3 regions of the Alteromonas sp. Cnat2-8 genome follow, and region 1 is predicted to be linked to each of the others. Evidence: predicted binding sites of a transcription regulator. Region 1 holds the regulator's gene; each other region holds the start of a gene.
The links. Region 1 encodes LexA, which represses DNA repair genes until DNA is damaged. Its sites were predicted from a motif close to TACTGTATNNNNATACAGTA; they were not measured.
Positions count from the first base shown of each region.

Region 2: MHN00_RS09550 (YebG family protein) is a predicted target of LexA. The motif match lies at 5,306-5,325, and genes of this name have one in related genera.
Region 3: MHN00_RS19030 (recombinase RecA) is a predicted target of LexA. The motif match lies at 1,697-1,716, and genes of this name have one in related genera.

Region 1 covers NZ_JAKREX010000003.1:127,519-137,662, forward strand. Annotated here, with positions in the region: gene plsB (glycerol-3-phosphate 1-O-acyltransferase PlsB) at 1-1,107, opposite strand, end outside; gene MHN00_RS08430 (diguanylate cyclase) at 1,375-3,660, shown strand; gene MHN00_RS08435 (hypothetical protein) at 3,833-7,393, shown strand; gene lexA (transcriptional repressor LexA) at 7,506-8,132, shown strand; gene coxB (cytochrome c oxidase subunit II) at 8,715-9,878, shown strand; gene ctaD (cytochrome c oxidase subunit I) at 9,888-10,144, shown strand, end outside.
Region 2 covers NZ_JAKREX010000003.1:394,026-404,169, forward strand. Annotated here, with positions in the region: gene MHN00_RS09530 (ATP-binding protein) at 1-773, shown strand, start outside; gene MHN00_RS09535 (PAS domain-containing methyl-accepting chemotaxis protein) at 930-2,513, shown strand; gene MHN00_RS09540 (ABC transporter permease) at 2,631-3,968, opposite strand; gene MHN00_RS09545 (ABC transporter ATP-binding protein) at 3,968-4,750, opposite strand; gene MHN00_RS09550 (YebG family protein) at 4,973-5,260, opposite strand; gene rpsF (30S ribosomal protein S6) at 5,507-5,908, shown strand; gene rpsR (30S ribosomal protein S18) at 5,920-6,147, shown strand; gene rplI (50S ribosomal protein L9) at 6,174-6,626, shown strand; gene MHN00_RS09570 (efflux RND transporter permease subunit) at 7,086-10,144, shown strand, end outside.
Region 3 covers NZ_JAKREX010000007.1:275,486-285,629, forward strand. Annotated here, with positions in the region: gene MHN00_RS19020 (DUF885 domain-containing protein) at 1-970, shown strand, start outside; gene MHN00_RS19025 (hypothetical protein) at 973-1,482, shown strand; gene MHN00_RS19030 (recombinase RecA) at 1,730-2,479, shown strand; gene MHN00_RS19035 (DNA polymerase Y family protein) at 2,479-3,966, shown strand; gene MHN00_RS19040 (error-prone DNA polymerase) at 4,003-7,092, shown strand; gene MHN00_RS19045 (hypothetical protein) at 7,223-8,026, shown strand; gene MHN00_RS19050 (substrate-binding domain-containing protein) at 8,007-8,837, shown strand; gene MHN00_RS19055 (acyloxyacyl hydrolase) at 8,974-9,513, shown strand; rRNA gene rrf (5S ribosomal RNA) at 9,904-10,019, opposite strand.

The DNA.
Region 1 (10,144 bases):
GAAAACAGCTGTGTAGAGCTTGTTGCCTGCAAAACTGCGGCGTAAGAAAAAAGCACCGCCACGACGGAACATTTTTCCAACCGGCCAAAAGTTCAGATTGATACCTGCAGCGATATGTGGCGTAACCATACCTTCGTGATAAATCACGTAAGTCAATAATAGGTAATCCATGTGACTACGGTGGCACGGTACGTAGATGATTTCATGACCATTAGCCGCCAATTCACGAATGCGATCGGCATGACCTACACTAATACCGTTATAAATTTTGTTCCAGATACGGGTAAGTAGCCTGTCGCCAAAACGAATTAGCCCTTCGCGGTAGTCTGCCGCGATTTCTGTGATGTAGGTTTGGGCAGTCTCTTTCGCTTTTTCATGAGACACCTTCTTGCTTCGTGATTCCTCAGCAATAGCGCGACGCACTGCATCAGAGCCCAACACACTATTATTGAGTTCTTGGCGCTCTAACAGCGTAGGGCCAGTCATGCTTTGGCGCTTTCTTTGAAAGTGAGTGCTTGCTACGCGCACAAGCTTGTGTGCAATACTTTGGTCACTACCATGTTGATTGGACATCGCGCGTGCAGAAACGGCTTTAGAGTAGTTAATAAAGTTGTCGCGGCCCAAAAACAGCACAATGAACAACTTACGAAGCCAACTTGGCGCCGCTTTATCAGCAATGAGATCGCTTAAGCCTGGCTTACCACGACCCGGGGCACGGCCCCACGTCACATAGACAGGAACAACTTGTAAATCTAGGTTTTCATGGTCTCTATGCAAATGAAAGAGGTCAGTAAAAACGTCTTCAATTCCCGTATCTTTAGCCGACGAACGGAAAAGAGGCTGGGTTTTGCGTAAAAATAAGGTCGACGAATACTCTCGCCCCGCTAATGTGAGGGTTTCTGTAGGACTAGGTAAACCTAGCGCTTTAGTCGACATTCTCAGTGCAAGTTGGTCTGTCACTGAGTTGGTGGGAAGTAGATAAACGATAGGTTTACTTTTATCTATTCCTAATTCGGTTTCAACGTTAACTGGAATGCTGTGGGCTTTAACCAGTAACTTAACAGGATAATGAAATACCGACAGAAGGGCTTTTCGCATCCACGACATGAATTATGTAATCCTATGAAATAAAAACGGGTGAAGTGTAACACAAACGCGTCACAATCTCGCGACAAGCCAATTTCATCGCTTCTCATGCTGTAATGACTATCCATAACATGGGAAGTTCAAAAGCGCCCTTCTCCTTTTCTTGTGAGTCACAGCCATTTCTATAATGGGTTCGAATACAGAGAACGTAACATTAGCTGTATTTAATTGCGGTACAGCCGGACTGTTACTACTTTTATAAGGGCAAATGAATATGAGCAAGCAGTAGTGGATGATCAAAGCCGTTTAAAGACAATTGATGACTTTATGCTCAATAGCGAAGTGCCGTTAGATCTAGATGATTTAATGATGGTGCTCGCAGAGGCATACAAGGTGCCGATCGCACTCATTGGCGTCGTCGGAGAGTTTGAAGAAACCTTTAAAGCACACTACGGAACCACTCTTTCTAAAGTCACTCGTGAACATGCGTTTTGTAGTCACGTCGTTGAAGAGCGCAAGCAGGTGGTTGTTAGCAACGCGCAAGAAGATCCACGGTTTATGCATAATCCTCTCGTCACCGGAGAACCTCACATTTGTTTTTACGCAGGAACGCCGATCGAGATAAATGATCAGGTAATCGGTGCCGTATGTTTAATTGATACCGTGCCAAGAGAAATAGACGCAAAACACTTAGAAGTTTTAGACAGAATAGGTGCTTTGGTTAGTCAGCATATTTCGCTTTCAAGAGAACACGAAGCGCTTAAACGCGAGCACGGTCTAATTGAAAAGTCTCCTATTGTGTTGGCAACGTGGCGCTATGATACATCGTTGAGGCTGGTGTATATCTCGAAAAATAGTGAGCGTGTATTGGGAGTTTCACCCCAAGATTTGCTCACTGGAACGGTGGCATTGAGTGAGGTTCTGTCTGAGGAGGCGGAGGGTGATTTTACCTTTGCTATGCAGGCCCACATGGAAGGTGTTGAAACGCACACCTGCCGTCTTCAGATAAAGACGCCAACGCGTACTATTTGGGTGAGCATGATATCAACGGCAAATTTTCGCGAAGACGGCATGTTGTACTCGGTTCAAGCATTTTTGTTTGACACTAGTGACCAAAAGTATGTGGAAGATAAGCTCAACAAAACCAATCAGCGGATGCGTTTATTACTCGAGGCTTCAGAGTTAGGAACATGGGACTGGAACTTGGCCGCCGATGTTAATCAAGTCAACAAGCGCTGGTGCGACATTGTTGGTCTTGAGTATGAATACTATGACAGTGGCTCCCGCTTTTTTAGACAGCTCATTCATCCCGCGGATTACGTCAAAGTTGAAAAGCAGCTCAACATGCATCTAATTGGTAAGAGCAAAGTCTTTAACACCACATTTCGCATGAAACACACTGATGGCTCTTGGGTTTGGGTTGAAAGTTATGGGAAAACCGTTGAGACAGATGCCCAAGGTAAGCCGGTTCGTATAGCAGGTATTCATAGAGATATAACGCAACGAATGGAAAGCGAACTGCATGAGAGAAAGAAAACCCAGCTCCTTCAATTTATCAATAAAACCCGGGCATCATATCTCCAAAACAATGACTTGACGATGGCGTGTCAGTCCGTATTGGCCGAACTCATAGATATCTCAGATAGCCAGTTTGCCTTCGTCGGCCAAATGAAAGGAGACGGTAGCTCATCTAGACTTTTCATTCATGCGATTTCTGAAATTGTTTGGGATAACAGTAGCTTTTCTCAATATGCAGAATACAAAAAACGAAACCTCTACTTTAGTAACTTCGACAACCTTTTTGGAACCTCAATTTTAACGGGAGAAGTTACCATTAGTAATGCGCCAAACAGTCACCCTAATTCCAAAGGTGTTCCGCACGGTCATCCGCGCATTAGCCGATTTTTAGGCCTACCTATAAAAGTGAAAGATAAAGTAGTGGGAATGGTCGGTTTAGCGAATAAGTTTGATACCTATACTGACGAAGATGCTGAGTTTCTACAGCCCTTTTTAGATGCTTTGGCTGGCTTGTTCTACGCAGTAGAGCTTGAGGAAGCCCGAGCCGTTGCTGAAGAGAAGCTTAGGCATTTGGCGATGACTGATTCTTTAACGGGCCTTTATAACCGACGCGCGTTCCTTGACGAGTGCATCTCATTTTCAAAACAACATTGTCGTGGATGTGTTGCTATCGTCGATATTGATCACTTCAAAAAAGTAAACGATACCTACGGTCACGATGCTGGAGATCAGGCGCTTATTGCTGTTGCGAGAAAAATAGCTAAACATAATCAAACGCCAAATGTCGTGGCTCGATTAGGAGGAGAAGAGTTTGCAATAGTCATGATAGGTGACAAGAAAGAAGAGATCCATAGGCAGCTAGAAGCACTGCGTATTGCTGTTGAAGAAGGAAGGGTGACCTACAAGACAGACACGATGAATTTATCGATCAGCATTGGCGCAACATTTGTTAAAGACACCTATGAGGCGGATTTCAGCGCCCTCTTATCGCTTGCTGACAAGGCGCTGTACAGAGCCAAGGAGCAGGGCAGAAACCAAGTCGTATGGGATGAATAATAATAGTACGTGGCTTCGCCTACATTAAATATAAGCGTATACGCTCAAGGCGCTGTTGCTAGATTGATAAAGTTAAGTTATAAAAAACGAATATTTTATTAAACTTAATAATTAGGCTTGTTTTGAGCTTTTAACTAAAAAGCCGACATGCCTTTTAAATCAGGGACGATGTATGAAAACTTCGCGCTTGGGTTTTTCTGGCCTTTTTTCTCTTTTAGCTCTAACTGCGTGTGGTGGTGGAGGTGGCTCTGATTCTTCTCCACCTACAAACCCACCACCTCCACCTGAGCCGACAGCACTAGAAATTTTATCAAATCCTTTAGATTACTCAGAGTCACGACTAAACTCGGCGGCAACCACCTATGCTGATGCGAACTACAGTGGAGAAACGAAAGTCTCTACTGTGGATATCAGCGCAGTACAAGAGGTTTACATCACGCTCTTTGGTGACAATACAAGTGGCTCACCCTATGTAGATCAATATGATATCTACACCTTCCTAGATGAGAACGGCAACGTTGAAGGTACGACCGAGTGCTATGAATCAGGATCAGTAACATACTCAGGTAAGCTTGATGAAGACACGGGTAAAGGAACGATTACTGTAGACTATGATCAGTGCATTCAATATTACGACTCCACTCGGTATGACGGACAATTTTCGCTAGTTATTACTGACGCAGGTGAAAACAGCTCCGAAGTAACGTCTTATTTCACTACTTTGTCTATGCTAGACGGTGGCGTGCGCACAACATTAAAAGGCTACTTAAGTGTTGATTTTCGCTACCGCCCACAAACAGGTACGTTTTATGAAGAGACGAGGCAGTATCTTACTGTCACGCACAATGGTGAAACTTACAAGGTCAGTGGCACATCAGCAGAAGGGGTGACAAACAATACCTTCGTGTCTGAACTTAATGGTTCAATCTACATTGCGTCTAAAGGCAAATTGGACTTTGCATATTCTTCTGATCAGGGCGACCTTCCCTATTCGTCATCTGGCTCGCTGGTCGTAAAAGGAGATAAAACGGCTGGAATTGACGTTATTGATGGCGCAGTTCGCTATGGCGAAGATAACAACGGCGATGATATTTACGATGTAGGTGTATACTTTAATAATCTAACAGCGTTTGCCAGCGGAAATCATACTGGCCTTGCGCTTTCAGATATCGATGCGATATCCGTACCTCCTGTAGTGAATCAGCCTTATTACTATGCTTATGAGACTGTCTATACCACAGATGAAGTCACCGTTGAGCCTGGCTACTATCATGATTCAGATACTCCCGACTCAGAGCTGGTGATTTCGTTTCGCTGGTATGTAAATGGTGTAGTCCTTGACGATGTTAATGGTACCACGCTGCCACCTTACAGCGCAGTCTTCGGTGATGAAGTTAAAGTTACCATGGTGGTGTCAGACGGTATTAACGTTGTTGAATCCCAGCCTACTTTCGTTGAGATCGGCAATTCTCCTATGACGCTCACTGCATCGAATATGCCTGAAGTTGTAACTGCGGGCGGATACGTAGAGTTTACCGTATCGATGAGTGACCCAGACAGAGTTGACGATGACGTCGCGGGAGAGCTTATTTCAGCGCCTCCTGGTGCTTCGTTAAATGCGGAAGGTCTGATGACCTGGAATGTACCTGCGAATCAACTTTTCAACGCTCAAACTTATATGTTTAGTTTCGCTAGCTTAGACGGAACTGAATCCCAACAAACGCTCGAAATCACTTCTTATGCGGACAAGGCCCCGGCTTATGCTCGTACTACTGTGATGACACCAATTCATAATCATGGCTTTGCTATTGCTTCGACCAATGGTGTAAGTGAACTTATCACGGTAAATGCTCGCAACGTGGGCGCATTTTCGCTAGAAGGCAATACGCTTAAAAATACCTATGTGTATCCGTATAAACTGCCAACTAAAGGCGAAATTAGAAGCGTGCATACCCAAGATGTTGATGGTGACAATAATGATGAAATCTACCTTCTTACTCAACAGGGATTGTCTGTAATAAAAGACCGCGAAAGTAACGCAGAAGCGGTGTTTATTATTGAAGATAGTATTATTTCTGGCTTATTTTATGACATCAATGGTGACGGGGTTGATGAAGTTGCTTATTTATATGGGAGCGAATATTACAATGCGACTTCTATTGCCATTGTAGATGTTCGCACAGGTGAGCAGTTGCAACAGTACGATATTGACGGCGTCAATAACCTTGCTTTTGGTAACGTAGATGATGACGCATCGATAGAAATGGTAACGAACAATGGTTATGTATTTGATATCGAAAGCGGTGCCAACCAATGGCTATACGGTAGCGGGTTCAGCGACGCATTTGTTGTGCTGGGTGATATGAATAACGATGGTGTAGATGAAATCATCGGTGCCGATAGTTGGAATGATATCTCAATCTACTCAGCAGTATCGAAAAGCAGTTTGGCAACGGCGGAACATGGTGACATTTGTGATATCGCCTATAGTAAAGAAAGCCCAGCTACAGAAGGAATAGTGGTTGTCTCCGAGTGTCAGTGGGGACAAGTTAGAGGTTTTGCATTAGAAGCGGGACAAATCTCTGAGCAGTGGGCTCTTAACCACAACACTTACAGTGGCATGTCACTTCTCATTGACGATTTAGACAATGACAATGTGGATGACATTATTTGGACTGGTGAGAATCAAATTTTAGTAGCGCAACAAGATGCCAACGGTGAATATGCCTTGTCAGATATAAAAGGTGCGCCGCGCGCGAGTAGATATCATGCCGCGGGTTGGGCACCTTATGGCGATAATGATGAAAGAGCCGTCTTTGTTAGCGATACAAGTAGTTACGAATCATCTATTCAGATTTTATCGGTAGATAAAGAGGATAACTTTGCGATAAGTGCTGAGGTTGGCGAAGATGTCTATAACTATAGCAAACCGGTCGTTACAGACTACAACAATGACGGTGTGGGTGAGTTACTAATAGGGGCACTGGATTATAGTTCGTCGTTTAATGTCGTGAGACTTACAGATAACGCTATTCAGTGGACACTGAACAATAATCAGAATAGTGAAATTTCGTTTATTGAAGCCATTGACGTAAATAACGATAGTTACGCCGATGCAGTTATTATTGAGAACAATCGACTTAAAGCGTTTGATATCGAGAATCAGGTGCTTATCGACTCAATCATTAACGATTTTTCAATTAATGCGCTTGCTGCCTCTGAAAAAGACGGTGTGCATTATTTTGCTGTTGGGGGCTATAGTTCGCTCAAGCTCTATAAAATGCAGGATGGTGAATTTGTTGGATTGAATGAATTGGAAACCAATTGTGACCAATTGCTCACGGTAAATTTTGATAGTGATAGCGAACTTGAATTTGCGTGTTTAAATAGAAACTACAACACCATCAATGTTTATGACGTGGCGAGCGATGCATTAGAACTCAAAGACGCTATAGCACCGTCATTCTACCCTCAGTATATAGCGGCTGTTCCAACGACGTCGTCTAATCAGTCGATTCTCGCTATCTACCAGCCTAACGAGAATGACTATTCGTACAATTATTATGACAGCATCGCATATCGCGTGGTTGAGGTTGATAATAAAGGCAATGTGGTGTGGCAAAGCCCTGGACTTGGGCTCGATAATGTTGAAGGCATGCGCACACGTCAAAATAGTGATGGGGAGCTGGAGTTACAAATTAGTAACCCGAACATGGCTCTTCTCGTAAAATAAGAGGAAAGCACTTGTCGTAGGCTATTGCAGATCGCAAAAGACGCGGCAAGTGCTTGTTATTTAGTTTTAGGTGTATATACTTACAGGAACTGTATGAACAGACAGGTCTTTTATGCGCCCACTCACAGCTCGACAAACCGAAGTTTTAGAACTTATTAAAACAACCATGTTAGAAACGGGAATGCCGCCTACTCGTGCGGAAATAGCCCGTCAGCTTGGCTTTCGTTCTGCTAATGCAGCAGAGGAACATTTGAAAGCATTGGCGCGTAAAGGCGTGATTGAAATTTTGCCTGGTACGTCTCGTGGCATTAAGCTCAATATCCCTCTTGATAACGACGCACAAGAAGAAGAAGGCCTACCGTTAATTGGGCGTGTTGCAGCTGGTGAGCCGATCTTGGCGCAAGAGCATGTTGAATCGCACTACAAAGTCGATCCTGCACTGTTTCAACCCCATGCCGACTTTTTGCTACGCGTCAACGGTATGAGCATGAAAGACATTGGTATTTTAGACGGTGACCTTCTCGCTGTTCATCGCACCACTGATGTACACAACGGTCAGGTGGTTGTGGCGCGTGTAGATGAAGACGTCACCGTAAAGCGTCTAGAGAAACGCGGGCGTGAAGTATTGCTTCATGCTGAGAATGATGAGTTTGCACCAATAAAAGTTGATTTGGCGACTGAACATTTTGCGATAGAAGGTATTGCGGTGGGTGTGATCAGAAACGCTGACTGGATGTAGTATTTTAGCTTGTTTGTATAAAAGCGGCGCGTTAGCCGCTTTTTTTATGTCTTTTGTTCCTGTTTTTTTCTTCAATCTGCCAACTTAGGTTTTATCCTGCCCAGCAAACCTGTTGGTTTTCTGCGCGCTTATTTTTATCATTACTCTCGTTATTCTTTCTATGAATGCTTCAAGTATTTTCCATTTTTTATTTTGAATTTTGTTTGAAATCGACATTGAGTAATCGATTACTTATTGATTTCTTAACTAGTTAGTCGAGCATTTACTTTAACCCCGTGTTCAAAATGCCTGTTTGATTCCAAGGGCATCCCACAGCAATGGCTTTCTCTTTTTGCACGTGAAATCCCCCGCGACCATTTTAGTAAATGATTAAAAATTAACCACTTCGTTAAATTTTTAATAGAAAAGACTAGACGGCACGACATTATTGCGCAATTCTTATACAGAGATTAACAAAAAAATAACAATGACTCTAAATTTGTTTTACAAGTTGAGGTTACGGGTCAATCGTTCGCAAACCATTTGGTAGGGCATCGCGCAAATTAATCAGCGTCTTTGACCACGCCATTACGGAGGTGCTGAGTGAAACAACTAACGACCGTTTTCGCAAAATGGTGTTCTAGTATACCAATTTTGCTTTTTTCCCCTTTGCTTTTTGCGCAAGAAGCAAGCGAAGAAGCCTCTTCGCTTAATTTGAGACGCGGTGCTACCGACATCAGTGGGCAGGTATACGACCTCCATATGTTGATGTTCTTCATTTGTGTTGGTATCGCGGTTGTAGTTTTTGGCGTGATGTTCGCCTCAATGTATCTACATAGAAAGTCCCGTGGTGCCAAGCCAGCTAATTTTCACGAAAACGTGAAGGTCGAAATTGCTTGGACCGTTATTCCTTTCCTTATTCTTATTTTCATGGCGGTACCCGCAGCGAATACTCTAATTGCTATGGAAGACACGTCTGAGCCTGACATGACGGTGTTAGTAACAGGCTCTCAATGGAAATGGCATTACAAGTACATGGATAGCGATGTAGAGTTTTATTCTTTACTCGCCACTCAGCGCGAGCAAATAGAAAACAAATTTCAGAAAACAGATAACTACCTGCTGGAAGTTGACCGTCCCTTGGTTATTCCTACTGGGAAAAAAGTACGCTTTCTTATTACCTCTGACGACGTTATCCACTCTTGGTGGGTTCCTGACTTTGCCGTGAAAAAAGATGCCAACCCCGGCTTTATTAACGAGTCTTGGGCCAAGGTGAATGAGCCTGGTATTTATCGCGGACAGTGCGCAGAGCTTTGTGGTAAAGACCATGGCTATATGCCGGTTGTGGTAATTGCTAAAGAACCCGCCGAGTTTGAAAAGTGGATGGGCGAACAAGAAGAGATTGTTCGTAAAGCAAAAGAAGAAGAGCAGCGTCTACTTTCTATGAATATGTCTATGGATGAACTGATGAAAGAGGGCGAGCGAGTATACAACGCAACGTGCGCTGCTTGCCATATGCCAAATGGTGAAGGTTTACCTGGCGTGTTCCCGGCATTAAAAGGCAGCAAGATGGCACTAGAAGATCAGCAAGGTCACATTGACATCGTGCTGCATGGAAAGTCAGGAACAGCCATGCAAGCGTTTGGAAAAATGCTAAGTCTTAAGGAAATTGCCGCCGTAGTCACTTACGAGCGAAATGCCTGGGGCAATAAAACTGGCGATATGGTTCAAGCCAAAGATGTCAACGCAGTGGCAAACGGAAACTAGGAGCAGACAATGAGCAAAGCAACTGAAGTTATTTCGCCAGATACCTCTGCGCCTCATGACGGTCACCTACATGATGACCATGAACACCACGATCATATTCCTAAAGGGATAACGCGTTGGTTGTTTACCACTAACCACAAAGACATAGGCACACTGTATCTGTGGTTTGCCTTTATTATGTTTTTAGTTGGTGGTGCGATGGCCATGGTGATCCGCGCTGAACTATTCCAACCCGGTCTACAAATTGTAGAGCCAAACTTCTTTAA
Region 2 (10,144 bases), 270 kb from region 1:
TTAGTGCAGACAAGATGGCGATGTTGGGGCAACTTGCTGCGGGTATAGCACACGAAATCAATAACCCTATCGGTTATGTTCGAAGCAATACGGTGGTTGCAAAAGAAATTTTTAGCGATTATCAACACGCGTTAGAAGAAATAGGCAAGCTTTGTCGCACTGCTGGTGGAGAGGTAGAGTCGCAGTTCGAGGCGCTGGAAAAACGCTTTTCACTACAAGAAAGTGCGAGCGAAATTACAGAGATGTTCAATGAATCTCACGAGGGCATTGAACGTATTATTGAAATTGTAAAAGCGCTGCGAAGTTTTTCGTATCCTGGTTCAGGAAAGCATACACAAATTAGTGCCATTGACGCCATGAACACGGTGATCAAGCTCACGAATAACCTGCACAGGTACAAAAACAAACTTAATGTAGAAGTACCCGATAAGGATGTCTATTTCCTTGGTAATGCAGGACAGATTCAGCAGGTGTTGGTTAACTTTGTGACCAATGCTATTTATGCAACCCCAGAAGGGAAGTCCATAACACTAAAAGTGCAGCAAGATGACAAAAGCGCCATGCTTATCGTAGAAGACGAGGGTATTGGTATGTCGAAAGAAACACTGGATAGAATATTCACGCCCTTTTTTACAACTAAACCACCCGGCGAGGGAACAGGCTTGGGAATGTCTATTTCCATGACTATTGTTGAAGAGCACAACGGAAAGATAAATATCACTAGCGAAGAAGGAAAGGGTACGCGCGTTACCGTTTTGTTACCTCTAGCCTAAAGTATAAATTGCTTTCCTAAATAGCTGATAGAATATAGAATTTCTCTAATTTTTTCTTCCTGCTAGACAGAATTTGTTTATGTTCTAGTCTTAGGAGGTAAGCAACATTTCCTACGATTAACGGATGATTGCTTTGCTACATGGAGAAAGCACCCAATGAGAAATAATCAGCCAGTTACCCAAAAAGAGTACAAGTTTCCCGCACATCATCGTCTTATTTCATCTACCGATAAGCGCGGTGTAATCCAGCATTGTAACAGCGCATTTGTAGAAGCAAGTGGCTTCAGTCGCGAAGAGCTCATTGGCAAAAATCACAACATTATCCGTCATCCAGATATGCCTGCTCCTGTCTTCAAAGAAATGTGGCGTACTTTGGAATCAGGGCAAAGCTGGATTGGGTTAGTCAAAAACAGAAGAAAAAATGGCGATCACTATTGGGTTTCGGCGTTTGTGACTCCCGTTTATGAAGGTAAGTCAGTAGTAGGCTACGAATCTGTTCGAGTGCCGGCGTTAAATGACGAAATAGCACGCGCATCTAGCGTTTACGCCAGAATGCAGGAAGGAAAATCTGCGGTATCGCCGATGTCGCGACTGGGGCAAGGCCTCATGCACATGGCGCCAACAATACTGTTAAGCGCCCTACTTGTTTTAGTACTCGCGTTTACCCATGGTTGGGCAGCGGCAGGTATTGCGCTGCTTGGAGCTATAGTTTTAATGATTGCTCAAGAAGCCAAGACAAGAAAAGACTGGGGCGCGCTGCTTTCTCTTAGCCCAGAAAGCTACGCTAATGAAACGGTGGCACAAACCTACTTCCCAGACCCCCCTCACATAAGCCAAGCCAAACTTGCACTGGGGTGTGAACTTGCCAGAAATCGCACGGCATTAACCCGAATTAAAGATGCATCAGCGGGGCTCGAATCAATTGCTAACACCACGCATCAACAAGCGGAAAGCACCAGTGCCGCGGTTGTTCAGCAAAATCAAGCTACACAGCAAATTGCGTCTGCGGTAACGCAAATGAGTCAAGCGATTCAAGAAGTTGCCGAACGAGTAGAAAGTAACGCAAAGAGCGCAAGGACAGCGGCATCTAATGTAGAGACAGGCAACCAAAAAGCAGAGCAAGCCATGCAGGCGATTGTCGCCTTACGCGAGGCGGTTGAGTCTATCTCTACCACAGTGACAGAGTTGGCTCAGTCAACCAGCGATATTGGCGAAGCGGCCAATATCATCTCGACCATCGCTGAGCAAACTAACCTGTTAGCGCTTAATGCTGCGATTGAAGCTGCAAGGGCTGGCGAACAAGGAAGAGGTTTTGCGGTTGTTGCCGATGAGGTTCGTACTTTAGCTTCGAAAACTCGCGAATCGACCGATAAAATCCACAACATCATTAATGAATTGGCTGAGCGTTCTGATCGAGCTGTAAGGGTATCGACGGAAGGGCTAGCTTCAGCTGAGCACGGCAGCGCTATAGTAGAAGAAACCCGAGGTGCATTGTTTGAAATTAACAATGCAGTAAAAGGTATCGCTGATGCCACGGTAGAGATGTCTTCAGCGGTAGAAGAACAAAGCACGGTGGCAGAGCATATTAACCAGCAGTTAGTAGAAGTCGCTGACGGCGCGTCTGAAACCCAGCGTTCATCTGAAGCATCGCTTGCAGCAAGTCACGATTTGCGCGCAACGGTTAATCAGGTTCACGAGCTAATATTGCGTTTCAGTACAGATAAGCGAGTGGGAGAGTAATACTCTCTCCAGCTCGCTTAAGCTCGCTCCATTAAAAGACCTATTGCCTATTGGCGCACAGATGTGGGGCTAAATAAAAGCCGATAAAACCGGAAACAACGCTGTAGGCATGGGTATTTATGAGTTCGCGTTTAGTCCCGCGTGTAGGCCGCGTCTGTAGGCCGCCACAGCGGGGAATAGCGAAACCAAGTATGTGCACCCCAGTATCAGTAAAATGATAATAACGCTGCTTTGTCCAAACAGTGGGCTGCTTAAAAACAACCCATAGGTACTGCTTAACCAAGGTTTTAGTGCGCTCATAAGCCCAGCTACCAAGCCTAAACTCAGTGCGGCACTCACAATCGTAAGCAGCATCGCTTCAATCTGTATGAGTAGCAGTAAGGTAAACGGTCCTGCGCCTATAGTTCGTAAAACGGCGATTTCTTGATAACGCTCTCTCATCGTTGCCAGCAGCATAGTCGCAAGCCCAATTAGCGCGCAGATGACGATAAGACCGGAAAGGCCAAGCAATAGCGATTCAACATTTCCCATAATTTGCCAAAGTTCTGCGAGTGCCATGCCCGGTAGAATAGCCATTAGCGGCTCTTTTTTACTTTGATTAATTTGATACTGAAGCTGCAGTGCAGTTACCCGATGTTTAAGCCCCAGCATCACCACGGATACTGACTCAGGCGTAAACGCTTCGCTATTGTAAACTGCATGTTCTTTTGTATGCTCGTCATGCTCATGCTCATGCTCATGCTCATGCTCATGCTCATGCTCATGCTCGTTCGCCTTGTCAGCAGATTTACGGCCTAACATTGAGGTGGGCGAATGTTTAGGTCCTGTGTGGGCTTCTTCAAGTCCCTGTAGGGTAACGTATACGGCTTTATCTACGGGCGTACCGGTTTTCTTAACTATGCCTGAGATAGTGAAAGGGTGATCATCATGGTTGTTGAACGATACGCTACCCAGACCATGGGAAATAATAATCTTATCCCCTACCTTGTACCCCAATGATTTGGCGATATCTGCGCCAATAACGGTAGACAGTGGCTGCGTAAATGTCGAGCCTGCTGCCATTTCAAGTGATTGCATATCACCGTATTTAAAGTGGTCGAAAAAGCTGTTGGTCGTACCTACTACTCTAAAACCTCTGTGGGTATCACCCAAAGATAGTGGGATAAGCCACGATACCTGCTTGTTAGATTGAAGCGCCGCAATACTTTTATATTCAATACCTTTGGTGGGAGTGCCTATATTAAACACTGATGACAGGAGTAAATTAAGCTGTCCACTTGGTGCGCCAACAATAAGATCTACACCAGAAACGGTGCGCGTAAAACTGGTTTTAACTTGGGTGCGAATAATGTCCACGCACAAAAGTAAACTAATGCTGATGGTAATGCTTAAAAGTGTGAGGATTGCCGTTGTTTTCCTGCGCTTTAAACTTTCAATAGCAATGGTACTTAGCATTACGCACGCTCCTGTGCTTTTGGGGCCTCATCGCCTCGCGTTTTTATGTGGTTTGTACTTGGGCTTAATTCACTCATGCTGCAGTGGCGGTCGAAATAACTCTCCATGGCTTTATCGTGACTAACAAAAATCATGGTGCTTTCACCTGCAACGTCTTTTAGCAGCGACATAAAACTATCTCTGGCATCGGTATCTAGGGCAGAGGTAGGTTCATCGACAATTAATAATTGTGGGTCGTTAATCAGTGCTCTGGCAATGGCAACGCGCTGCTGCTGACCAATACTCAATGCGTCAGCTTTCGCATGCAGCACGTGAGAAGGCAGCTGTAGCTTGTCCAGTAAATGACGAAGCTTTGCGTCTGATGCTGTCTTGCTGACGTTTGTACTTGCAAAATACACCGCCGCATTAATGTTCTGTGCCACAGAAAGGTAGGGAATAAGATTAAATTGTTGAAAAACAACGCCGATATTGCGTGCTCTAAACTTGTCCCGCTGTCGGTTCGATAATGCGGAGAAAGGCTGCGCTAATAAGGCAATGTCGCCCTGAGTTGGAGTTAATGTTCCGCACAGCAAATTGAGCAATGTGCTCTTTCCGCTACCCGAAGGCCCTGAGAGAAAAACGTGCTCACCTTGCGAAACTTGCCACGCTTTAATGTCAATGATGGGGGGGCTTTCTTTGGTGTACGAAAACTGTAAATTGCTAACTTCAATCGCTGTGTTACGCCCTTCAGACACTGCGTTGCGCTGGGAGTGAGTGCTATTTTTTTTATTGGTGGTATTCACGCTAAGCCCGACCTGTATTTACGTCTTATGTTCACATTAGCAAAAGCGACACGTCTGTTCACCCAGTTAAAAACCAGAGAAAACACATTGCCGCGTTGAGGTAATGTTATCAAATAACATTTTTGCGTATAGCTATGCTATCAGATCTCATCAGCCTAAAGCGGCAATTGCTCTTATTAATTGCTCATCATAACGACGCAAAAGAGAGGCGCGCCTAAATTATCAGCCGTTAGCTTGTAGCTTTACCACTTCTGCGCTTTCATCTTCTAATACGCTTTCTGCGGTAGCGCCTTTGAAAATCTTACTGATTTTATCTTTGTTTTTAGACAGCATGATGGTGAGCTCTTCCACTACGCTATCGTCTAGCTTGATGCCCTTCGCATGAATGTAGTCAGCAAGGTTATCTGCTGCATCGAGCATTTTGTCATACTGATCGGCTTCTTTTTTGTCGGTAGTTACCAATTTTTCTACCCCTTTGTGCGTAACAACATACTGTGTGGTAATGGCCATGGTAGGTCCCCTGTTTATTAAAGACACAAAAACTGTACAGTATTTTACTGTATAGATAAACAGTATTTTGATTAAATGTCTGAGCGTAGTGTTTGGGGAAAGGGCAAATGATTGTTCTAAAGGTGATTAATGCTTGTGCAATTAGTAACTGCTGCGTATAATGCGCGCCCTTACAGCCATCCCAATTCGTTCCTTGTCTCCATACAGTCGGCTGTACTGTCGAGGCTACAACCGTAAGGAGCTATAATGCGTCATTACGAAATCGTATTTATGGTTCACCCTGATCAGAGTGAACAAGTACCTGGTATGATCGAGCGTTATACCACAATCCTAAAGCAAGACGGTGGTCAGATTCATCGTTTAGAAGATTGGGGCCGTCGTCAACTGGCTTACCCAATTGAAAAGCTGCACAAAGCCCACTACGTACTAATCAATGCTGAAGCGTCTGCAGAAGCTGTTGATGAATTGGAAAATGCTTTCCGTTTCAACGACGTGATCCTACGTAACATGGTTATGCGCACTAAGACTGCTGTGACTGAGCCTTCTCCAATGATGAAAGAAGAGCCTCGTCGTGAGCGTCGTGACGATTCTGCTCCTCGCCAAGATCGCGCGGAAAAGAAAACTGAAACCACTGAAGACAACGCTTAAGGAGATCACCCATGGCTCGTTTTTTCAGACGTCGTAAGTTCTGCCGTTTCACTGCAGAAGGTGTGACTGAGATTGATTACAAAGATATCGCTACTCTTAAGAACTACATCACTGAGAGCGGTAAAATTGTCCCTAGCCGTATTACTGGTACAAGCGCAAAATATCAGCGTCAGCTGTCTTCTGCGATCAAGCGCGCACGTTTCCTTGCGTTGCTTCCGTACACTGATTCACACAAGTAATTTGGCGAATATAAGGGTTAGCTAAGATGAATATCATCCTACTAGATAAAATCGCCAACCTTGGCGGCCTGGGCGACCAAGTGACTGTTAAGTCTGGTTACGCTCGTAACTTCCTTTTCCCACAGGGTAAAGCGGTTCCTGCAACAAAAGACAACGTTGAAAAGTTCGAAGCACGTCGTGCTGAACTTGAAGCGAAAATTGCTGAGCAACTAGCTGCTGCTAACGCACGCGCTGAAAAAGTTGCTGAGCTTGCTGAAGTTACAATCGCAGCTCCTGCTGGTGACGAAGGTAAACTATTTGGCTCTGTTGGTACTCGTGACATCGCTGATGCAATCACTGCAGCTGGCGTTGAAGTACAAAAAGCAGAAGTTAAACTACCTACTGGTACTCTTCGTGAAACTGGTGAGTATGACATCGACTTACAACTTCACTCTGACGTTATCACTTCAATCAAAGTGATCATCATTGCTGAAGCGTAATCGCTGACGTATTTGAAAAAAGCCGCTCCTAGAGCGGCTTTTTTTTGCTCTAAATTTTTGTTCGATACTTAAAGACCAATACCAATCCGCATAGATGATTGCCCACCCAGAAGGCGCTGGCAAGTTTCCTAACAAAGCGTGGGAATGCAGGGATGGCCGTTGCTTTTCAAATTCCCAGAGTGAAGCTTGCCAGACCTTCCCGAAGGGCGAGTTTAAAATATCCCTACCCTCACTCCACGTCGCGACGCCTAATTAACGATGGGTGTAAGCAAATATGTCCAGCGCCGACAAATGGCGTATTTTTGAGGTCCACTCATCTACGATAAATAACGTTTTTTAAACGGTATTTAAACAAAATGTTAATAATCGCTGAAATTCTTAGTGTCATGGCTTTAAACTTTTTCTGTCATTCCTGCGACCTATAGTAAACCAAACAATAAAAAGCATAAGTGCCATATTATGGACATCACTAAGCAAGCAATAAAAAACGCGACTGGGGTAGGTATAGGAATAACACTGCTGGTATTTTTAGGGCTATATAGCCTGTTTAATTTACCTGTACAGCTGTTTCCTGACATTGAAAGACCGAATATTAACATCCAGACCTCGTGGCGCGCTGCGTCGCCCCAAGAAATTGAGTCGGAGATCATTGAACCTCAAGAGGAAGTGCTGCAAGGGATCCCTGGCCTTGAGTCGATGAATGCATGGGCAAACCAAGGTAATGCGTGGATTAATCTAGAGTTTGGTTTAGATACGGACATGCAGAAAACGCTCATTGAAGTGATTAGCCGCATGAATCGCGTACCGCCACTACCTCGCGATGCCTTGTCCCCTAATATTATGCTTGCTGGAAGTGGGGGAGACGCCCCCGCTTTGACCTACTTCTTTCTTCAGCGCCTTCCAGGCAATCCAAACGAAATTAATACCTATGTGACCTTTTTTACCGATGTCATTAAACCTCAGCTTGAATCTATCCCGGGCGTTGCAAGGGCGCGTATGGAAAGCGGGGTTGGCGGCGTTGAGGAGTTTCAAATTGTTTTCGACCCGTTTAAAGCGGCGCAGTTAGGCATTGACCTAACGGCAGTTGCCAACGAGTTGGGGCGTGCGAATGATATTTCAGGTGGCTTTGTCGATGTGGGCAGAAGACGCTATACTCTGCGTTTTGAAGGTCGCTACGAGCCTACGCAAATGGGTGAAATGATCCTCGAATGGCGAGACGGCAGCCCTATCACGCTAAATGACATTGCCGAAATTAAAATCACCCGCGCTGACGGTGCAAACTACAGTGTGCAAAACGGCAATCCGGCCATATCTATTCGCGTAGACAGGCAAAACAACGCCAATGTTCTAGCTACCTTAGAAGCCGTAAAAGCAAAAGTTGCACAAATAAACGAACAGGACTTGGCCCCTGAGCAGTTAGTAATGGCGCAAAGCTTCGATGCCTCAGTGTTTATCTATAGAGCGGTGCAGCTAGTTACCAGCAATTTATTTATAGGCGTGCTGCTTGCCATTGCCGTGCTTTGGCTCTTTATGCGCCAGCTGCGGGCAACGCTCATTGTGGCATTGGCCATTCCTATCTCACTACTTAGCACTTTTGTGGTGCTTCAACTTACCGGTCGCTCGCTCAATATCATTTCACTGGCAGGACTCGCCTTCGCGGTAGGTATGGTGCTAGATGCTGCTATTGTCGTGCTGGAAAACATTGTAAGAACGCGCAAGAGCGCCGAAGCCGAAATTGAAAATAAAGACCCAAATTCACAAACGCACATGGAGGATTGTGCCCATCGGGGAACGAAAGAAGTGTTTGGTGCCCTCATGGCGTCAACAGCCACCACCGTTGCTATTTTTATTCCCGTCATGTTTTTGGAAGATGTTGAAGGGCAATTGTTTGCTGACCTCGCTCTTACCATTGCCATTGCAGTGTGTATGTCGCTAGTGGTTGCGGTAACGGTATTGCCCGTCGTTGCCGCTAAATACCTTAATGGCAACATGCCAGCTGATAGCTTACAGCGGGTATGGGCTAAGATAACCCGCGCTATTATGTCGCTATCAAGTACGCCGCTTCGCCGACTTGTATTAGTTCTAACACTCATGGGCGTGCCTATTACAGGTAGTGTTTTGCTTATGCCTTCCATGGATTATTTGCCGCCCGTAAAACGCGATGCCGTTGACGCCTTCTTAAGTTTGCCTGCGGGTGCCAGTGAAAACTTTATTAGTGAAGAAGTGATGCCAATTATCGTTGAGAGACTGCAGCCCTATATGGACGGAGAAAAGCAGCCAGCGCTGAAAAACTACTACATTATCACATGGCCAAATGGCGGAAATTTGGGTGTGCGCGCTAAAGATCAGTCTAAGGTCAAAGAGTTAGAAGCCATTGTTCGCGATGAAATTTTAAAGGATTTGCCGGATACACAGACCTTTTCACAACAAGGCAATTTGTTCGGCGGCTTTGGAAACGGTCGCTCAATCGACATTCATCTTCAAGGTACCGACCAAGCCATGCTCGGCATCGCTGCGCAAGCAGGTTTAGATAAATTGAGAGAAGTTTTCCCTAACGCGAATGCGCGTTCGAATCCTCCTCTAGAGCAAGCCGAACCAGAGCTTCGCTTTTACCCTAATGACAGCCGAATGATGGAAGTCGGGTTAAATCGGGGCAGTATGGGGAACCTGGTACGTGCCATGGGTGATGGTATGTATGTGGGGGAGTACTTCGATGGCACCAAACGCATGAATATTATCTTTCGCTCAGCACCCTGGTTTACACCCGAAGACTTAAATAGCACGCCAGTCATGACGCCATCAGGCGAGGTGGTGCAATTAGGCGAACTGGTAGGTATTGAAAGAGCCGTAGGGCCAAGTCGTATTCAGCGCATTGATGGTCGAAGAACCCTTACGCTAAACGTAAATCCGCCAGAGGGTATGAGTTTAGAAGAAGCCATGAAAGTGATTACCTCTGAGGTTGAACCTGCCATTATGGCCATGATGCCTACCGATGGCGCTATTAATTATGGTGGTAGCGCGGATAGCTTAAAAGGCGCTATTGCCTCGATGGCTGATAACTTTCTTTTTGCCATGGTGTTGCTACTGCTGTTAATGGCGGGGTTGTTTAAATCGTTAAAAGACAGCGTGCTGGTAGTACTTTCTATTCCGCTAGCCACGGTGGGTGGGGTGATTGCTATTCGTATCATGAACATCTTTACCTTCCAGCCCATGGACCTGTTAACCATGATTGGCTTTATTATTTTGCTAGGGCTTGTAGTAAACAATGCCATTTTACTCGTGCATCAGACTCGCCTAGGAGAGCAAGAAGGGCTGACCCGTGATGACGCGGTAGAACAAGCCATCAAACTACGTTTACGGCCTATCTTTATGAGCACGCTGACTTCAATCTTTGGCATGCTGCCCCTGCTGTTGCTACCAGGTGCAGGCAGCGTTATTTACCGAGGTCTTGCGGCTGTTATTGTGGGAGGAATGACGGTGAGTACCATATTCACCTTGCTACTACTGCCTACCTTGCT
Region 3 (10,144 bases), on a different contig from region 1:
TGGCGTGGCGTATTACGCCAATAGAGCCAAGCATTACACCACCACGGATATGACGCCTCAGGAAATCCATGATTTAGGTTTGTCTGAAGTAAAACGCATTCGCGCGCAAATGCAGCAAATTGTGGATGAGCTTGGCTTTGATGGCGACATTAACGACTTCATTGCGTTTTTACGCGAAGACCCGCAATTCTATGCCACCAGCGCTGAAGATTTACTAAAAGAAGCGTCGTTCATTGCAAAGAAAATGGACGCAAAGCTTCCTTCGCTCTTTGAGTATCTGCCAAGAACGCCTTACGGTGTAGCGCCTGTACCAGACGCTATCGCGCCCAAATATACAACGGGCCGTTACATTCATCCTAGCCGCGATGATCAGCCAGGATATTACTGGGTAAACACGTATGCCCTCGATAAGCGCCCTTTGTATGCATTGCCTGCACTGACCTTGCACGAAGCAGTGCCTGGCCACCACCTTCAAATATCGTTGGCAGCAGAGCTTGAAGACTTACCTATGGTACGTCGTAACACCTATATTTCAGCGTTTGGTGAAGGCTGGGGTCTGTACTCTGAGTTTTTAGGTATTGAAGCAGGTATTTACGAAACGCCGTACGACAACTTCGGTCGCTTAAGCTACGAAATGTGGCGTGCGTGTCGCTTGGTTGTGGATACCGGTATGCACACGATGGGCTGGAGTCGTCAACAAGCGGTTGATTATATGATGGAAAACACCGCGCTTTCAGAACACAACGTAAATACTGAAATAGACCGCTATATCTCTTGGCCAGCGCAAGCCTTGTCTTACAAGATTGGTGAAATCAAAATTAAAGGCCTTCGCAAGAAGGCAGAGAAAGCATTAGGCGAGCGTTTTGATGTGCGTAAATTCCACCGCGCCGTGTTAGAAAACGGCTCAGTTCCACTGTTTATCTTGGAGCAAAACATCAATACGTTTATAGAAGAACAAAAGGCACAATAGACATGATCGTTGCATTTGGTGTTATTGGATTACTTATCCTGTTTTTAATTTACTTTGTGCTGCGAGCGCAGAATTTACAGAAAGAGCTGGCGCTATTGCGTCACTCGAATAAACAGACCAACAACAAGGTTACGTATGCTTATCGCAACCTTGTTCTTGTTACAGATGCGTTGGAGAAAAATCTTACTGCGCGTATTGAAAGCGCCTATAAAAGCCGCCTTATCGACCAAACTCAATACAATGCGCTGCACCCGCTTATGCGCAACTTTTCGACTATCGTCATGGCCTGTTGTGAGAAAGGGATGTCATTTGAGGAGTCACTGAATAAGGTGCTGCTTAATGAAGAAGTGACGCTTGAGGAAATTCGTGAGGTGGTGAAAGCACTCCCTAGCAACGTACGTATGGTGTGGTCAAAAAATACGGCCGACGGCTTCATTGCTTTTTGCCAAACCGTTACAGCAACAGTAAGTGGCACGACTACAAAGGCTCAAAAAGAACCATCTGAAGAGTAACATTTTACTCTATGTCTCTCGTTAGCGCTTATACAGCGCTAACTGTATGGCAGGGTCGTCTGCTTTGCTATGTAGTAAAGCCTGCGACCCTAGCCATGTTCCCACTCTTTTAAAAGTTTAATCTTTTTACCTTTCCAAACTAATCAGTAAGTTAGCGTTTAAAACAACAAGTCAAAAACCTTTTGTCTTGAAAAGGGTTATTGCTGCACTATAATACTGTATAAAAATACAGTTTATTTTGAGTGCCATGAATAAATCGTTATCCGTGCTTAATAACCACCCGCATATTTGGCGGGCCAGAGATCAGAGACAAAGTGAAACCAAGTTTTCACTGGGTTTTCCGCGTCTGGATAAAGCACTTAACGGTGGCGTTACATCTACAGGCCTTGTCCGTATCTCTTCGTTAACCGGCATGGGTGAACTTTCACTCTTTAAACAGGTTATATGCCAACACCGTACGCATAAGCTGGTGGTATTTATTAACCCTCCCGGGCTACTACAGTCGCCGTGGTTAGAAAATTTGGGGCTTAAAGCGCAACAAGTGCTGGTAGTAAAACCAGGTTCTGAACAAGAGTCGTTGTGGGCAGCAGAGCAATGTTTAAAAAGTACGGCTTGCCACTGCGTAGTGCTGTGGAGTAATGCTGTAAATCAAAAAGAAGCGCGACGCCTGCAGGTAGCGGCAACGCATAATGATGCGCTGTGCTTACTGTATACTCCACCGCAACAGCAGGCCTCACAGTTAGGTTACCCGAAGGCCAGCTCAAGTGATTCACAAGCCAACCTGTCGAATGAAAGCGACAGTGCATTACCCATTACGTTGGATATTGCGCTAAAAGGTAAACCCCACGCTTTGGCGGTGAACATACGCAAGCAGCGTCATGGGTGGCCCAAAGATAACATTGTTATTTCCCATCGGTGGACCCCCGACAATCACGCCATTAAATGGGCCATGGCACACAACACGCTTTCCGATCAGGCATTACACTCTGTGAGCTAATGATGCTGTGGGCTTATATTCATTGCTATCAACTTACTTTAGACAGCCATATCAAAGCGGCTAGAAGTAAGCGTGCACATAGCCAATTGCCGAAGCACGAAACTAACAACCAGTATTCAGCGTTAGCGTCGAATACTCCCGTTGCAGTGTACTGCAGTAAAACAAACAAAATTACGCAGTGTAATGATATTGCGAAAAAAGAAGGCATTGAAATTGGGCATGGGCTAGCTCAAGCGGCGGCGCTATGCCCTTACGTACATATTCTGCCTTTCAGTGAAGAAGCCGAAAAGCATATGCTGACGCAGTTAGCCCATCGGCTTTACCCACTGGCTTCTGACATCGTATTAGACAACCACCTTCACTCGAATAGTGTCAGCGGTCTGGCAGTAAGGCTAGATAACCTAACTCATTACTATGGCGGCCATACGCCACTGTGGAAAACATTAACTCAAGCTCTGGCAGAAGCAGATATTCGTTATCATTTTGCTAGCGCATGGACAATTGAGGCCGCAAAAGTATTAGCGCTTCATAAATTTAATACCTACTTGCATACATCCGATGACATAAAAAAAGCGCTAAGTACGTGCCCGCTTTCTATTACGGCTCTATCACCTAAAGTCATTGACTCGTTGGCAAGGGTGGGCGTTTCCTGCGTACAACAGCTGTTGGCAATGCCGGTACAAGAACTGGGTCGGCGCTTTGACAATAACACTATTATGTATCTTACTGCGTTAAGGGGAGAAACCTTTCCACGCGTTACGTTATTTAGGCCTTTGGAGCACTTCGATAACTTTATCCTATTGCCTTTTGATATTGAAAACACGCAGCATCTAACCCCTTTTGTCAGCCAGCAGTTTGAGCATTTGTCTCACTATTTACGGGCAAGAAACTTATATACATCCAGCATCAGTGTACATATTCATTTCAGAGAAGCACCTGTAATGGATATTAATATACGTTCGGCACTGCCTCAGTCTTCAGTACAAAGTTGGCTGCCCTTGTTTAGTCTTAAAACTGAGAATCTGGTGTTGCCTGAGCCAGCTACAGCCATTGCGCTTACCTGTCAGCAATTTGAAGAAATGGATACGCAGAATGGCGACTTTTTTAGCGACAGATTTAACGATATTGCACAAAAGCAATTAATTGGGCGCTTAAACGCGAAGCTAGGCGATAACAGTACGTTTCAACCTCGCGCTGCCGACAGCCATCAGTTTGAATATATGACGGTGACGGAGTCGAGCACCGGTAACTGCACCCGTAATTATGCTTATAGCAGTGACATTACGCCCACCTTCACTTTTGATGTACCTAAACCGCTTATTCAGGCTACCCAAATTTGCTTTGGCCCCGTGCGATTACATAGCGAGTGGTGGCATGACAGCCCAACAAAGCGTGATTATTTCATCGCCCAAACTGAGCAATGCGTAAAGCTTTTAGTGTTTAAAGATGAAGAGAGCCGCTGGTGGGTGCAGGGCCTTTTTTGCTAGCGGTATGCGGTTAAAGAAAAAGGTAAAGGCAATATCATGAAATACAGTGAGCTCTTTTGCCAAAGCAATTATAGTTTTCTTTGCGGTGCCTCTTCCCCCGCAGAGCTTGTTACCACGGCTTCTTTCCTTGGTTACGACGCACTTGCCATTACCGATGAATGCTCAGTAGCGGGAGTGGTACGGGCTTTCGACGAAATTAAGCATCAGGGCCTACCGATTACGCTTATTGTGGGTAGTTACTTTGTATTTGATGACACTTTATCTTTTGTGCTGTTGTGCCCGAACAAAGCAGCCTATAGCGAACTATGCCGAATTATTACTAACGCGAGGCGTCGCTCTGATAAAGGTGAATACCAACTAGCTGAGTGGGACTTGCGTACCATTCGCCATTGCAAATTCATTTGGCTACCAAGCGGCAAAGAAGCTAAAGACAAGCATTGGGCTGAATGGCTGCAAAAACACCCTAGTATTGATGCCTATATTGGCGCTCAGCGCCTATTAGACGGAAGGGATCACCACAGGTTTGCGCATTACAATCATCTGCAGTCTGCCTATCCTTTTCCTGTTATTGCCTGTACAGGTGTACTCATGCATCACGCTGACAGACTGCCGCTTCAACATGTATTGCATGCTATTAACGTGCATACCAGTGTAGACAAAATAGGTCGGGATGCGTTGAGTAATGCAGAGCGTAGTCTGCGAACCGTACAAAAAATTAAGAAGCTTTACCCTGAGAAATGGATTGCCAATACCAATGCCCTTGCTCACGCTTTCACATTTTCTTTAGAAGAGCTGCGCTACCACTATCCTGCGGAGCTTGTACCTGAAGGGTATACGCCCACTTCGTATTTGCGGGAACGTGTAGAGGCCGGTATAAAAGTGCGCTTTCCTGAAGGTATAACCCCTGATATTCGCCAAACCATAGAAAAAGAACTTACGCTTATTGCCGAGCAAGAGTATGAGTATTTCTTTTTAACCATTTACGACATTGTTCAGTTTGCCAAGCGACAACGTATTTTGTATCAAGGGCGCGGCTCTGCGGCCAACTCGGTAGTGTGCTATTGCTTGGAAATAACCGCAGTAGACCCAAGGCAAATAAGTGTGCTGTTCGAGCGCTTTATTTCCAAAGAGCGTAACGAACCGCCAGATATTGATGTGGATTTTGAGCATCAACGCCGTGAAGAGGTCATCCAATACATTTATCAAAAGTACGGCCGGGAAAGAACCGCTATCGCGGCTACGGTTATTTGCTATCGCTTTAAGTCGGCTTTTAAAGATGTGGGCAAGGCGCTGGGCTTTAGCGAATCACAGCTTGATTTTGTGGTAAAGCAGATTAATCGCCGAGACAGCGTTATTCCGTGGAAATCTCAGCTGGCGGGGCTTGGGCTAAACCCTGAAGAGCCTAGGGTGCAGCAGTTAATTACCCTTACCGAAGCTTTACTGGGCACGCCCCGACATTTGTCGCAACATGTAGGCGGTTTTGTTATTAGCGCAGGGCCGCTCTACGATCTTGTTCCTGTTGAGAACGCCGCGATGGAAGAGCGTACTATTATTCAGTGGGATAAGGACGACATTGAAACCTTAGGCCTTTTAAAAGTGGATGTACTGGCGCTTGGGATGTTGAGCGCTATACGTCGTGCATTCTCTCTTATCAATAAACAATACCCTGTTGAAACCAGTATTCCGTTCATTACTAAGCTCGGAGATGACAAACAGGTTTTCGATATGATTTGTCGGGCCGATACGGTAGGCGTTTTTCAAATAGAATCACGAGCTCAGATGTCTATGCTGCCAAGGCTAAAACCTCGTCGCTATTACGACTTGGTTGTACAAATAGCCATTGTACGGCCAGGTCCGATTCAGGGTGATATGGTCCACCCTTATTTGATACGCCGACACGGTAACGAAACCATTAGCTACCCATCTAAAGATGTGGAGAAAGTTCTGTCTCGCACCATGGGCGTGCCTATCTTTCAAGAGCAAGTGATTCAGCTTGCCATGGTTGCAGCTGGCTTCAGTGGCGGAGAAGCCGATCAACTGCGGCGCGCAATGGCGAGCTGGAAAAAAGACGGTAGAATTTTTGAGTTCAGAGACAAGCTTATTAAGGGGATGACGGATAAAGGCTATGACAGTACGTTCGCCCACAACTTATTTGAACAAATAAAAGGCTTTGCAGGTTACGGCTTTCCTGAATCGCACTCAGCATCTTTTGCCGTATTAGCTTATGTATCTTGCTGGTTGAAGTTTTACTTTCCCGTTGAGTTTTACGTAGCGCTATTAAATAGCTGGCCCATGGGGTTTTATTCCCCGTCCCAGTTAGTTCAAGACGCTAAGCGTCATCACATACGGGTAGAAGCGCCCTGTGTTAACCAGTCTGACGTTGAGCATTCTTTGGTGGTACAAGGCCAGGAAAAACACATTCAGCTTGGTCTTAAGCTTATTAAAGGCTTAAGTGAAGCATCGTCTCAGCTTATCGTGGAAAACCGTTCAGACAAAAGCTACACCAATGTTGAACAATTACAGCAGCTATCGCTTAAAAGTCACGAACTAGAGGCACTAGCCAGCGCCGATGCCCTTCGCACGATTTCAGGCAATCGATATGAAACTCGCTGGCGAATTATGGATACTCAAACGCGTTTACCACTGTTTGATACTGACGATTTTTATGCAGATAAAAATGCCACACCGCTGGGTGCTGCACCGACCGAGGCAGAAAACTTACTTGAAGACTATGCCTCAACCGGCTTATCAGTAAATAACCACCCTATTTCTTTACTCAAAAAGCAACATAAGCTTAAAGACATAAGCTGGTCCAATTCGCTTAAAGACAAGACCAATAAATCTGTTGTAAAAGTACTCGGCGCAGTAACAGGTCGACAGGCCCCGGGTACAGCCGCAGGCGTTACCTTTCTAACTTTAGAAGATGATATAGGCAATATGAACGTTGTGGTGTGGCAAGCTACCGCTCGTGCTCAGCAACAAACATTCTTAAAAGCTAAACTGCTACAGGTAAATGGTATTATTGAACGCTCCAAAGAGGGAGTTATTCATATCATCGCAGGTAAGCTTATTGATCGGACGCCGTGGCTCGAAAAGCTGTCATTAAGTTCAAGAGATTTTCACTGAGTATTTTACACCCGCAAAACGATAAATTATGGTGTATAGATACGCGATTTATTTTTGTATTAAAAAACTTCCTCTCAAGGAAATGCTTCAAAGATAATTTATTTGTATATTGTAAATTGCTGTAGTCATTTTGGAGTTTAGAATGATGCGATGTATTGGGCTTTTCATTGGCTGTTTGTTTAGCCTTAATATTTATGCAGATAAATATGTGATTGGCGCACAAAACTTAGCTTATTTCCCCCATTACGATTTTGCATCATCAACAGATAAAGGGGTTGCCTGGTCAATTTTAGAAGCTTTTTCTGAAGCTTCGGGACACGAGTTTGTGTATTTAAGCTTGCCCATAAGACGGCTTCAACTCGAGTTAGTTAAAGGCAATGTTGACTTTGTATACCCTGATAATAGAGGCTGGTATAACAGCATTACCACTTCAAATGACAAGTACTTTTCCCTCCCATTAACCAGCGCAGTAACGGGGACAATTGTAAAACGACAGAACGCTGGGAAAGGCATCGAAAAGATAAAAAACCTCGCCATGCCGTTAGGCTTCACACCGGTAAATTGGCAAGAGAGAATAGACACTCAACGTACCCAAATAACTTGGGTTACGGATATTCAACAAGGCTTGGCGCTTTTGTACCAAGAACGTGTAGACGGGTTAGATTTAGAGTATTTCGTTAGCCAGCGATCTGCTCCTCTATCATATGAGCAAGATGCATTTACTTTAGATTTGACGCTTCCACATAATGAAATTCCTTTTTCCCTATCTACGCTTTATCATCAAGACATTATTAGTGAACTTAATAAGTTCATATCCTCAAATCCAGAATTAATTGATAGTATAAAAACAAAATACGGAATAACCCCTTTCGAGCAGTTGTCTCAGAAGCTTTTGATAGAACAAGGATTGAAAATTGAAGAGGTTTGGAAATAGTATTCGTCGCTTTGTGCAAATGGCGGTATTGCCAGTTACATGCACACTTTCAAGTCCTTTTGTTTCAGCCGACACCTATATCGTAGGCGCTCAAAATATTGAATATTATCCGTATTACAACTTTTCATCGGATCATGAAAAGGGGTTGGGTTGGGCTATTCTTGAAGCATTCTCAAAGCAAAGCGGACATCGCTTTGTATACTTGAGCATGCCAGTTAAACGCCTTCAAATAGAATTGAAAAAAGGCAATGTAGACTTTGTCTTTCCTGATAACGCCAGATGGTATGATCAAATAACCCATAGCCTCAACAAAGTGTATTCTGAACCTCTGGCAGAAACATTCGCCGTGACTTTGGTTAAAACAGATAACCTTGGTAAAGGAATTACTCACATCACAAAACTTGCCACGCCAGACGGATTTTCCCCTGTAAAGTGGGAACAGCAAATTAAGAACGGTACCGTTAAAGTAACCGGCGTAAACAGTATTTATGATGGGCTTAATCTTCTACAGAGCGATAACGTAGATGCTTTAGATGTGGAATATAATGCCGCTAAAAACGTTGCTCGTCGCTTTCCGCAAATGGGACCATTTGCCGCTGATTTAACCCTGCCACACAACGTTGTCTCATTTTCGCTATCAACCTTAAAACACCCCGAGATCCTTGCCGAGCTCAATACATTTATACTTTCAGAATCTGAAAGCATAAATAAAATTAAAGCGAAGTATGGTATTGAAGATACAAAGCAACTGATCGAGCGTCTGATGGAAGAGCAACATGTAAGTGCAGATACACGCTGGACACCTTTGTAAAAACTTCAACAGTGTCAGTAAATTACACTACTCGCGTGGAATAGTTCGGCATTTAGTTTTTATTATCTCTTTGAAATTAAAATAATTTTTAATTGGAAAAAATTTTGCTTGTTGATTATCAGATCAAGGAGCAATTATGAAACAGGCATCACTACTTCTATTTTCTTTTTTCATTATTTTCATTATTTTCACCGCAAGTAGCGTACAAGCGAAACAAACCGTGAGTGTAGATTATATGCACGGCTTTGACGATATCGATGGTATGCGCTTCGCGTACAGGCCACTTGAACAAACGCTTACTACTGATTGGTTTGGCGACCTAAAGCTATACTGGGAAGTGAGTGCCGTAGTGTGGGAGTATGGTGAAAACGATACGCATAGTACAAGCTACGGTGCGTCATTAACTCCTGTATTTATGAAACAGGTTTCAACGCTCTATGACAAATATCCCGTATATATAGAAGCGGGGATAGGAGCGAGTTACATAGGTAATCAGAAAGTCGCTGGTAAAGATATTGGATCTAACTATCAGTTCGAAGACAGATTAGGTGTGTTTGTAGAGATCGATAAGAAACAACATGTCGCACTGCGCTATATGCACTTTTCAAACGGCGGCTTCAACAATGACAACCCCGGATTAGACTTCCTGAACCTATCCTACGCCTACCACTTTTAAAGAAATGGGGTCAGAGTACATTTCTACACTGCAAACAACGAAGCTAGGCTGTGTTGTTACGCTGTTAAGATCATTCATTCAAAAAAGTACACTGACCCCATTATTCTATATTTGAGATGATGTGCCTCAACCTCTTTATGATAAGGGAGTAAAGCCTTTAGGCTGCCCATAAAATGGGATGGAAAAACTTTGGGGTCAGAGTACATTTTCATTTCCCGAGCATTTCGTTAAGGGCTGATTTGATTTCGAGGAGTATTAGAAGTATTAATGTACTCTGACCCCTTTTTGATGTTTTAAAGGGGGAAGATTGGGGATTAATGTACTCTGACCCCATTTTTTGTTCCTTCCAAACGCAAAAAACCCGCCGTAAGGCGGGTTCTTCTTAATGGGACCTGGCAGTGTCCTACTCTCACATGGGGAAACCCCACACTACCATCGGCGCTAATACGTTTCACTTCTGAGTTCGGAATGGGATCAGGTGGTACCGTATCGCTATGGCTGCCAGGAAAAACTGGTTTGCAGTAGCGTTTACTGCGTAAAGCTGATGCTTTATCAACTTTACTAAATTCTGTGAGCTCGCATACATAAAATGCTATAGCTTCTATATAAAGCAAAAAACCCGCCGTTAGGC